Regions from separate parts of the Blautia sp. HCP3S3_G3 genome, predicted to be linked through region 2. Evidence: a T-box and tRNA genes for the amino acid it is inferred to sense, from the RefSeq annotation. Region 2 holds a T-box; the other holds one or more tRNA genes.
What was found. A T-box is a leader RNA that pairs with one kind of tRNA and senses whether it is charged. The one in region 2 lies ahead of proS (proline--tRNA ligase), so its partner is inferred to be a tRNA-Pro.

Region 1 (6,120 bases), on a different contig from region 2:
CAGTATGTCAGGGAAGCTGCAGCCGCTATGAATTTGCAAAAGCCATTCTGGAACTTTCCGGAAAATCAGACGAAATGGAAATCAGACCTGTGATTTCCAGGGATACCTCCCGTCCTGTTTATTCCGTTCTTGATAATATGATGCTTCGCCTGACCGGAATCGAAGAGCCTAAGGAATGGCGGATGGCTTTGAAAGAATATCTGGATGAAACAGGAGGAATTGAATAATGAAGAAAAAAATGGGGCTTTCCACACAAATTTTCGCAGCGCTTCTCATTGGTGCCGTCATCGGTGTTCTGATTCATTATGTCATGCCTTCCGGAACCATCAGGGACAAAGTGCTGGTTGAAGGTATCCTGTACGTTATGGGACAGGGCTTTATCCGTCTGATGCAGATGCTGGTAGTACCGCTTGTATTCTGTTCTCTGGTATGCGGAAGTATGGCTATTGGTGATACAAAAACTCTGGGAAAAGTTGGAATTAAAACCATTGGTTTTTATCTTGCTACAACGGCTCTGGCCGTTACCATTGCACTGGCAAGTGCCAATATCATCAATCCGGGAATCGGACTTGATATGGATGCCGTTCAGACAAGTGAAGTTGCAGCAGCTGCGCAGAGCACCAGTATTGTGGATACACTTCTGAATATTATCCCCAAAAATCCAATTGGCTCCATGGCCAATGGAGATATGCTTCCGATTATTGTTTTTGCCCTGTTTGTAGGAATTATACTTGCAAAGCTCGGAAGCAAAGCTTCTACAGTTGCAAACTTTTTCAGCCAGTTTAACGATGTTATGATGGAAATGACCATGGCAATCATGAAAATCGCACCTGTCGGTGTTTTCTGTCTGATTGCCAGAACATTTGCAACCGTTGGTTTTGCCGCATTTAAACCTATGCTGAAATATATGGGAAATGTAACTTTTGCCCTGGCAATTCAGTGCTTTGTCATTTACCAGATTCTTCTTTTTATATTCACGAGATTGAATCCGCTGAAATTCATTAAGAAGTTTGCTCCGGTTATGGGATTTGCATTTTCAACAGCTACTTCAAATGCAACCATTCCGATGTCCATTGATACTCTGAACAAAAAGATGGGTGTTTCCAAACAGATTTCTTCTTTTACCATCCCTCTGGGTGCAACTGTCAACATGGATGGAACTTCCATTATGCAGGGTGTAGCGGTCGTGTTTATTGCTCAGGCGTACGGTATCCCGCTTACCATGGGAAATCTGGCGACAGTTGTTGTAACAGCGACTCTGGCTTCCATTGGAACAGCCGGTGTTCCAAGTGTCGGTCTTGTCACTCTTGCCATGGTGCTTTCTTCCGTCGGTCTTCCTACAGAGGGTATTGCTCTGATCATGGGTATCGACAGAATTCTGGATATGCTGCGTACCGCAGTAAACATTACAGGAGATGCGGTTTGTACAACCATCGTTTCTCATCAGGAAGGTGCGCTGGACAGAAATGTCTTTAACCGTGAATAAACAGAAGTATACGTTAATTAATATAACCTTCTCGCCCCGATGGAGGATATGTTGTTCTCTGTTTCGGGATAAACAGTAAAATGAGCCTTTCAGACTGCAAAATGGAATCTGAAAGGCTCGTCAAAAAATATTCCGATATTGCAAACAATCATTTCCATGAATTATGCAGCACGGAATGCAACACAAAAAGAAAAAAGCCTTGAAAATCAAGGCTCTTTCAATCGGGGCAACAGGATTTGAACCTGCGACCTCACGGCCCCCAGCCGTGCGCGCTACCAAGCTACGCCATACCCCGTAACAAATGATATTATATCAATACTTCATCAGAAAATCAATCTTTTTTTATCAAGAAAATATGTTTTTGTAATTAAAAATGAGAAAGAATCCTGCTGTGCAGGATTCTCCGCCTGCGGCGGATTGCTTTGGCAATATAATTCCTCTCCGCCGATATCTTGTTTATGTTATTTCAAAATCACGAATGACAATTCCCGCAGGGAGAATATCCCTCTCCAATCAGTTCCTCCCGGCTTCCGGTATATTCCATTTTATTGCTTTCTTTCATCTGTTTCACGCTGCGGCAGTCCGGATAGTGAAATTTTCCGGTATTGATATTAATAATATAGGTGGTACCAACAGAAACTTCCTCTTTTGTTTCCTGGTCTGTGTTTTCAGAAATCTGTGACTCAATCTGAACAGAACGTGCCGTTTCTCCCTGCACATTACTGTCATCCTGCCAACTGTCACCTGATGCGTAATCAATTCCAACCCCGGGCTGTACATTATAGCAAAAAACATTGAATTCAATACCATCGCCCTCATCTTCCACAGACATGGCTTCCATCTGGACGCCGGAAGCTACCAGATTATCCCCTTCAAATACCGGAGTCACACGATACAATACATGATAATCGGTTTCTTTTACATAATCGGCAACCATATTTTCAAAAGGAAGCATCCCATCCACATTAAGATATCTGGTTCCGGTGATCAGATTTTTCTCATTTGCATTCTCTGCGGAAAGCTGGTATCCGATCAGATGGCAGCGATTATACAGAGAATTTCCATCCACAAAATCATACTGTACAGAATGCCATCCGGATGGCTTTACTTCAGAAATACTGCCGCGCTTTTCTGTAGGCATCAGATCCTGTCCGATATTGGCATAGGCAGCTCCGCATCTTCCCAGAGAATCCAGTTCACTGTAGGATTCAAAGGATTCTGTGGTAAAATCATCCTCTGAAAAATCCGGAACATTATTATGAATGACCACATAAGGATCACCGGTATACGCAGGAATTTCGGATAAATCAACTCCACCGGCAGCGTAAATTTCCTGCGTTAGAACCACCTTTGGAACCACATCTGGAACCACCACTGCTCCCATCAATAAAGCAAATAAAACGGGAAGAATTCTTTTCTTTATTTTATAATGCATTGACCGTAATACTCCTTTTCTTACTTTTTCTGATAAGTTTCTTTCGTAATTTTTTCATGAGAATTCCCGGCAAATTCTACCGTTTCTGCCAATTCCCAGTCTTTCAGATCTATATCCAGAAACAAATCTGCCGGGTAATCTCTGTTCCATCTGTACACAATTATTTCCGTGATTTTTTTCTCATATGGCTGCAATTTCTGATTCTCTACAAAACAGAAATCCTCTTCTCCTGCAGCATCCAGAAACTGTTCATCTGCCGTCAGATCTGCCTGATTTTCTTCCTTAAACTGTTTCAATGAATATGGACTCATCCACAGTTTTGCACCCTGAAGACCGTCCAGAATATCCTCACGAAGAACCCTGTCCTGGCTCTGTCTTTTCTGAAAAAAAGCCATTCCTCCCTTATTATCTACACATACAATCACCTTCATTTTTTCACCCTGCTTTGTATTTTTATTCTCAGAAAAAAGTGTAAAGCTCCGGAAATTATATCCGAAAGCTTTACACTTTTTCAGCAAGTCTATATTACAGATTTATTCATTCTGTGCGTTGATATAATTGACAAGGCCTTCTGCTTTGATGATTTTCTGCATGAATTCCGGGAAAGCCTGTCCCTGGAATTCTGTTCCTTTGGTACGGTTGTAGATCATACCGGAATCAAAATCGATTTCCACTTCATCACCGTCATCGATTCCTTTGCTTGCTTCCGGACATTCAATAATCGGAAGTCCGATATTGATAGCATTGCGGTAAAAAATTCTCGCAAAAGTCTCCGCTATCACACAGCTGACACCGGCTGCCTTGATAGCGATCGGTGCATGTTCACGAGAAGAACCACATCCGAAATTTTTTGTTGCCACAATGATATCGCCTTTGGATACTTTTTTTACAAAATCCTTATCAATATCTTCCATACAGTGCGTAGCCAGTTCCGCAGGATCTGAAGAATTCAGATAACGTGCCGGAATAATAACGTCTGTATCTACATTGTCTCCATATTTAAATACTCTGCCTTTTGCCTGCATAATTCTGATCCTCCTTATAATCCCAGTTCTTCCGGTGCGGAAATCTTACCGGTTACAGCACTTGCTGCGGCTACTGCCGGGCTTGCCAGATACACTTCGGAATCTACATGTCCCATACGTCCTACAAAGTTACGGTTGGTAGTGGAAATGCAGCGTTCTCCTGCTGCCAGAATTCCCATATAACCGCCGAGACATGGTCCGCAGGTCGGAGTACTTACCACAGCACCGGCTTCAATAAAGATTTTCAGAAGCCCCTCTTCCATCGCCTGCAGATAAATGGCCTGCGTTGCCGGAATCACAATACAGCGGATTCCTTTTTTCACTTTGCGTCCCTTCAGGATTTCTGCCGCAACGCGAAGGTCATCGATTCGTCCATTGGTACAGGAACCGATCACAGACTGATCAATCACAACATCTTCCGTAATTTCTGAGATTGTCTTCGTATTTTCCGGAAGATGCGGGAACGCTACAGTAGGTTCCAGAGTGCCAAGATCAATGGTGTACTCTGCCTCATAAACAGCATCCGGATCCGCTTCATATGCCTTATATGGTCTCATGGAATGCTCTCTCATGTATGCAATAGTAAGGTCATCTACAGGGAAAATTCCATTCTTTCCGCCTGCTTCAATTGCCATATTTGCAATAGTAAAACGGTCATCCATGGACAGGTTTTTGATTCCTTCACCGACAAATTCCATGGATTTGTAAAGAGCTCCATCCACACCGATCATACCGATAATATGTAAAATCACATCTTTGCCGCTGACCCATTTTTTCGGTTTGCCGACGATGTTAAATTTAATCGCAGACGGCACTTTAAACCATGCTTTGCCGGTAGCCATTCCTGCTGCCATATCTGTACTTCCCACGCCTGTGGAAAATGCTCCGAGAGCTCCATAAGTACAGGTATGTGAGTCAGCTCCGATAATTGCATCACCGGCTACAGCCAGTCCCTTTTCCGGAACAAGTGCATGTTCAATTCCCATCTGTCCTACATCAAAATAATTGGTAATCTCATGTTTGCATGCAAATTCGCGGACACATTTGCAGTGTTCTGCGGATTTGATATCTTTGTTCGGGATAAAATGATCCATTACCAGAGCAATTTTATCCTTATCAAATACTGTGTTTACAGTCATTTTTTCCATCTCATGGATGGCCACCGGAGAGGTAATATCATTTCCAAGAACCAGGTCTAACTCTGCCTCAATCAACTGTCCTGCTTCTACATGATCCAGTCCCGCATGTGCAGCCAGAATTTTCTGCGTCATTGTCATTCCCATTTTCATTTCCTCCTGTTTATTCTGATCACTATTTCCATAAACGGCAGCATAACCGTTATCTTTTTTTCAACTGTTGTTATTCTAACACGATTTATGTTATAATGCTAATACATATTATATATATTTATTATAACTTACAGTTATATATTGTTGCATCCAGAACGCAGAGTAATTGATATCTTTACCGGAGGTTTCCACATGCAGGAAAATTTATCTCTTTATCATATTTTTTATACGGTCGGCCGCACCGGCAATATCTCGCAGGCAGCAAAAGAACTGTTCATCAGTCAGCCTGCGATCAGCAAATCCATACAGAAGCTGGAAGAAAATCTCGGTACCACTCTCTTTACCCGCAATTCCCGCGGCGTAACCATGACCGCTGACGGAGAAGCGCTATTTGAAAAAGTGAGAGAAGCATTTTCCATTTTGTCTGAAGGAGAAGACCTGATTCTGCATAACCGTTACCGTAATATTCCGAGACTCCGTATCGGAGCCAGCTCCACGCTGAGCAAATACGTTCTGCTCTCCCACCTGAAGTCCTATGTAGCATCCCACCCGGAAGTCCGTATCAATATTTCCTGTCAGTCTACCTACCAGACACTGAAGCTTCTGGATCAGGGAAAAATTGACATCGGACTTATCGGACGGCCAAAAAATCTCCACGGATACCATTTCCGTCCGCTTCTTCGCATCTCAGATACCTTCGTGGCAACCACCCGGTATCTGAAGAACCAGCAGGAGCTTTATCCTGGAGAATCTCTGTTTCATACTGCTGCTTTTATGATGCTGGATGAGGAAAATATCTCCCGTCAGTCTGTCAACAGCGAGCTGAAAGAACATCAGATTGAATTGAGCCATATTCTGGAAGTCACTTCGATGGATCTTCTCATT
Region 2 (6,120 bases):
TACGCAGTACGGAGTTCATCCGGATGCGGCGATATCAGAAGCTTCAGAAGCTCCACCTGAATCCGCTCCGCACTGACGTGACGAAGATTCGGTGCCAGAACTCCCAGGGCTTTTCGGGTATTTTCCTCAATCTGAAATCCCAGCTGAGCAGAAAACCGCACTGCTCTCATAATACGAAGCGCATCTTCGCTGAAGCGTTCCAGCGGTTCTCCCACACAGCGGATGCATCTATTTTTCAGATCCTCCAGACCGCCGAAAAGATCCACGATTCCGGTGGATGGATGATAGGCCATGGCATTGATGGTAAAATCCCGCCGTTTCAGATCTTCCTTGAGGCTTGCGGTAAATATCACTTCTTTCGGGTGACGTCCATCTTCATATTCTCCGTCCACCCGGTAAGTGGTCACTTCAAATCCTTCTTTTTCCATCATGACTGTCACTGTACCATGTGTCAGTCCCGTATCTACCGTACGCCGAAACAGAGCCTTCACCTGCTCCGGTGTGGCAGATGTGGTAATATCCCAGTCATCCGGAATCCGTCCAAGGAGGGAATCCCGGACGCATCCGCCCACCGCATAGGCTTCGAAGCCCGCATCTTCCAGTGTGTGTAAAATCATTGCTACTTTTGACGGAATTTCTATCTTCATGTCTCTTCCTTCTTAGTACGCTCTTCCCCAGTAAACCATCTTCTTTGCAGGTTTGCCGCAGCATACACAGACATCGCTCAGCTGTTCCTGTTCAAAAGGAATACAGCGGGAAGTAGCCTGAACATCTTCTTTGATCTTATCTTCACATTCCTGACAGCCGCACCACATGGCTTTTACAAAGCCCGGTTTGTTATTGATGGTGTCCTTGAATGTTTCATAATCAGTTGCTGTATACGTATGCGCATCACGGTGAGTACGGGCACGCTCCAGCATATCATGCTGCATGGTATCCAGTACTTCCTGTACTTTCTGCGCAAGCTCTTCAAATTTCACTACATATTTCTCACGGGTATCTCTGCGGCAGATGACAGCCTGTCCGTTTTCGATATCCTTCGGACCGCATTCGATACGAACCGGAATACCGCGCATTTCCTGCTCTGCAAATTTGAATCCCGGGCTCTTATCCGTGTCATCAACTTTCACACGAATACCTGCTTCTTTCAGTGTTGCAAACAGTTCATCCGCTTTTTCCAGAACGCCTTCCTTACGCTGCTGGATCGGAATGATCACAGCCTGCACAGGAGCGATTCTCGGCGGAAGTACCAGACCGCTGTTGTCGCCGTGAACCATGATGATCGCACCGATCATACGGGTCGTCATACCCCAGGAAGTCTGATGTACATACTGAAGTTTATTTTCTTTATCTGTATACTGAATGCCGAATGCTCTGGCAAATCCGTCTCCAAAGTTATGGCTGGTACCGGACTGAAGTGCTTTGCCGTCATGCATCAGAGACTCGATCGTATAGGTTGCCTCTGCTCCTGCAAATTTTTCCTTGTCGGTTTTTCTTCCCTTTACAACCGGAATTGCCAGCACCTCTTCGCAAAAATCCGCATAAACGTTCAGCATCTGAATCGTTCTCTCTTCTGCCTCCTCTGCAGTTGCATGTGCTGTATGGCCTTCCTGCCACAGGAACTCACGGGAACGAAGGAACGGACGGGTAGTCTTTTCCCAGCGGACAACAGAACACCACTGATTGTATACCTTCGGAAGATCTCTGTGAGAATGGATTTCCTTCTGATAAAAATCGCAGAACAGTGTCTCGGAAGTCGGACGTACACAGAGACGTTCCTGAAGCGGATCAAGCCCACCGTGTGTTACCCATGCTACTTCCGGAGCAAATCCCTCTACATGGTCTTTTTCTTTTTCCAGAAGGGATTCCGGAATGAACATTGGCATGTAAACGTTCTCCACTCCTGTTTCTTTGAATCTGCGGTCAAGCTCTTTCTGAATGTTTTCCCAGATTGCATATCCTGCCGGTTTGATGACCATGCAGCCTTTCACGCTGGTATAATCGCAGAGTTCTGCTTTTTTTACCACGTCTGTATACCACTGGGCGAAGTCTTCCTCCATAGAAGTAATGGCTTCTACTAATTTCTTTTCTTTTGCCATGATTTTGTTCTCTCCTTTTATAATATAAAAAAAGAAGCCTCTCAATCCCTCGCTAGGGACCGAAATGCTTCGGCGGTACCACCCTGATTAGCACCGGAATATTTTCCGATACTCTCTCTTCTTCCGTTAACGCAGGAACGACGCCGTACTTCAATTGTACGGGGCTCCGAGGCCGGTTCCATGATTCACGCACAAAATCCTCTCACCATATGGATTTCTCTCTGAGATTGCTCCTCATGTACTATTCTCTTCATTGCCGTAATCATTTATCCAGAATTCATTCTATGCGAAATACGCGTTTGTGTCAAGAGTCTTTTGAGGAGTGCCTGCAAAAGCCTTTTACGGAGCATCTGTGCCAGGGTTCCTTTTTCGGAGCACATGCAAGAGAATACCCGCGTTAACGGATATTCTCTTACTCCCTTTCTCCTGTCGTACACCGGCTCTCTTCCCGGCCGACGGTCATACGGAAAATGAAATTTCTCTTCCCGTCCGGTTATATTTATAATACCGCACTCCCGCTGCGTCCAGCATTCTTTTGGACGCGATCACCGATGGGGTATCTGCATATTTATCACAGTCATAAACAATGGTCTTAATCCCTGACTGAATGATTGCTTTTGCACACTCATTGCAGGGGAACAGGGAAACGTACAGCTTCGCCCCTTCCAGACTGCCGCCGCGGTAATTAAGGATTGCATTCAGTTCACTGTGTGTCACATACAGATACTTGGTATCCAGCGCATCGCCTTCTCTTCCCCACGGAAATTCATCATCCGAACATCCAATAGGGAAACCGTTATATCCCATGGAAAGGATCTTATTATCCGGACTCACAATACATGCACCCACCTGAGAATTCGGGTCTTTGGAACGCATTCCGGAAAGAATGGCAACCCCCATAAAATACTCATCCCAGGAAATATGATCCATTCGCTTATCGTTTTTTTCCATAGTGCCCCATATCCTCCGCTTCTCTTACTCTTCTGTCTCCATCTGAGCAATTCTGTTCATATGTCGTTCAGCTCCGGAGAATGGAGTATTCAGAAATGTATCAACAATCTTTACAGCGAGTCCCGTTCCTACTACTCTGCCGCCAAGAGCCAGTACATTGGCATCGTTGTGAAGCCTTGTTGCTTCTGCACAGAAACAGTCTGTACACAGAGCTGCCCGAATGCCTTTAAATTTATTTGCTGTAATGGAAATTCCGATTCCTGTTCCGCAGATCAGAATTCCTTTTTCACATTCGCCGCTCAAAATAGATTTTGCAACTTTTTTTGCGTAAACCGGATAATCCACTGCATCCGTACTGTCACATCCGAAATCTTTATACTCAAGACCTTTTTCATCTAAATATTTCTTAATCTCCAACTTTAATTCATAACCGCCATGATCACATCCAAGAGCTATCATTTTTTATTCCTCCTACTATTCTTTCTTTATAAAATTATTATAACAGGTAAACCATAAACTTCAACCATTTCTCAACTCTCTGAAACGGAAATAATCTTATGACCTGCTGCTTTCAGCAGACGGTTCATGATTGCCTGTCCGATTCTCGGTGTAAAAAAAGCTTCTGAATAAATGGCATCTACCTGACAATGATCAAATTCCCGCAGGACTTCAAAGAGATGGTGCCCGATGGAATCCTCATCCTCACGGCTTCCGATGCTTTTCACAATTCCCAGCGGATACTTCTCCCTGGTTTCATCTGTGGCAATGATTCCCACCTGTGTTCCTCTGTCAACTGCCTCGGCCGCAAATGTATTGATCGCACGAATCACCGCATCCATCTCACCTTCCACAATGGTAAGGTCTGCTTTTGGTGCATAATGACGGTATTTCATTCCGGGAGCCTTCGGCTTCACATTGCTGTCTGTGATCAGAAGGCCTCTGTCCATCTGAACTTCTCCCAGAACCTCCTTTATCATATCCAGCGAAATATACCCCGGTCTCAGAACTACCGGAATCTCTTCCGTAAAATCTACGATCGTAGACTCCAGCCCGATTCCCACCTGGCCGCCATCAATGATCATATCAATTTCATCTCCAAGATCTTCGATCACATGCTCTGCCATTGTCGGGCTAGGGCGTCCTGACGTATTCGCACTCGGTGCTGCCACAAAGCCGCCGGCTGCCCGGATCAGTTCCTGGGCAATCCTGTCACTGGGGAAACGCACCGCCACACTGTCCAGTCCTCCGGTCGTCTCTTTCGGCACGACCGCCGCTCTGGGCAGAATCATCGTCAGCGGTCCCGGCCAGTATTTCTGTGCCAGAAGCTTCGCCTTTTCCGGAATTTCCGCCGCTATTTCCGATAACTTTCCCATTTCTGCGATATGCACGATCAGAGGATTATCAGACGGCCTTCCCTTGGCCGCATAGATTTTCATCGAGGCCTCCGGATCCAGTGCATTGCCGCCAAGTCCATATACGGTCTCTGTCGGAAAAGCAACCAGTCCTCCTTCTTTTAAAATCGTACCGGCTTTTCGTATTGCCTCTATATTTAAATTGTCTGCCGACATTTTTACAATCTCTGCCCTCATTTGTCTGCGCGTCCTTTCCTTTTCCTGCAGTGTAAACAGGAAACCAGCTGTATCAATAAATCTCTTTGCTGGTAGTTCCCATTTTCCTGCACAGATTGCTGTTTTTTATAATAACACAAAACTTTCCCAATTGGAAGACTCAGCAAAGTCCACGAAACTATTCCGAAAAGGCGAATCATCTTTTGTGGAAATTGTGTATAAAAAATTGTGATTTTTCGCAAATTGTTTCTATACTTCTACGCGCTAATATGCTATATTCTTAAAAGAGCGCAAAGGAGCCTCAATAAAGTTCTTTTTGCGTTTTTTATTTTTACAACTGAATATGATGAAGGAGGAAATAATTATGAGAAAAACAAAAGCAGCAGTTTCACTTCTCACTGTTTCCGCTCTTGTTCTCGGACTTACCAGTTTCAACACAACAGTCTTTGCTGAAACCGGCACTTCCGACCTGAACATCATGCTGGAAACTCCGGTAGAATCCCTCGACCCTCAGCAGGCTACAGACGGAACTTCTTTCGAAGTCATCGCTGACTATACTGACGGTCTGATGCAGATGGATGCAGATGGACAGGCAGTTCCCGCAATCGCAGAAAGCTATGACCTTTCTGAAGACGGACTTACCTACACCTTCCATTTACGCGACGCATCCTGGAGCAATGGAGATCCTGTCACAGCAGCAGACTTTGTCTATGCATGGCAGAGAGCAGTTGATCCGGAAATCGCTTCTGAGTATTCCTACATGTTAAGCGATATCGGTCAGGTCGTAAATGCAGCAGAAATCATCGCCGGTGAAAAAGACAAGAGCGAACTCGGCGTTACCGCAGTTGATGACAAGACTCTGGAAGTTCAGCTGAACGTACCTGTCAGCTATTTCCTGTCCCTGATGTATTTCCCGACATTCTATCCGGTAAATCAGGCATTCTACGAATCCGTAGGTGATACTTTCGGAACCAGCCCGGAAACCGTACTTTCCAACGGTGCTTTTACTCTGGATACATACGAACCGGCTGCAACCGCTTTCCACCTTACCAAGAATGAAGACTACTGGGATGCAGACAGAATTCAGCTTCCAGGACTGAACTATCAGGTAATCCAGGATTCTCAGCAGGCTCTCATGAGCTATCAGACAGGTGCTCTTGACACCACTCTGGTAAACGGCGAGCAGGTTGATCAGGTAAAGGACGACCCTGAATTCCAGACCATCGGTGCCGGATATCTGTGGTACGTAAGCCCAAACATTGATACTGTTCCGGAACTTGCAAACCTCAACATCCGTCTTGCCATGACTCACGCGATCAACCGTGAAGCCATCACAGACAATGTATTAAAAGATGGTTCTATCCCGACCTACACTGCAGTTCCAATGCAGTTTGCAGCCGGTCCTGACGAATCTGACTTCTCTGAAGACCAGACCAAATACTCCGATGTCTGCGCATATGACGCTGACAAAGCCGCTGAACTCTGGGCAGCAGGTCTTGAAG

Region 1: it encodes a tRNA-Pro, which carries the amino acid that the T-box ahead of proS (proline--tRNA ligase) is inferred to sense. The anticodon was not compared.

What each region holds. Positions count from the first base shown of each region.
Region 1 is NZ_JBQHXR010000002.1:105,849-111,968, forward strand. Features, by position in the region: gene rfbD (dTDP-4-dehydrorhamnose reductase) at 1-227, shown strand, start outside; gene ACTNEW_RS04230 (dicarboxylate/amino acid:cation symporter) at 227-1,486, shown strand; tRNA gene ACTNEW_RS04235 (tRNA-Pro) at 1,708-1,781, opposite strand; gene ACTNEW_RS04240 (DNA/RNA non-specific endonuclease) at 1,959-2,921, opposite strand; gene ACTNEW_RS04245 (ribonuclease Z) at 2,942-3,352, opposite strand; gene leuD (3-isopropylmalate dehydratase small subunit) at 3,455-3,946, opposite strand; gene leuC (3-isopropylmalate dehydratase large subunit) at 3,961-5,229, opposite strand; gene ACTNEW_RS04260 (LysR family transcriptional regulator) at 5,428-6,120, shown strand, end outside.
Region 2 is NZ_JBQHXR010000015.1:22,665-28,784, forward strand. Features, by position in the region: gene ACTNEW_RS11935 (CCA tRNA nucleotidyltransferase) at 1-647, opposite strand, end outside; gene proS (proline--tRNA ligase) at 660-2,099, opposite strand; T-box leader at 2,151-2,362, opposite strand; gene ACTNEW_RS11945 (deoxycytidylate deaminase) at 2,559-3,050, opposite strand; gene rpiB (ribose 5-phosphate isomerase B) at 3,075-3,509, opposite strand; gene ACTNEW_RS11955 (L-threonylcarbamoyladenylate synthase) at 3,581-4,639, opposite strand; gene ACTNEW_RS11960 (peptide ABC transporter substrate-binding protein) at 4,983-6,120, shown strand, end outside.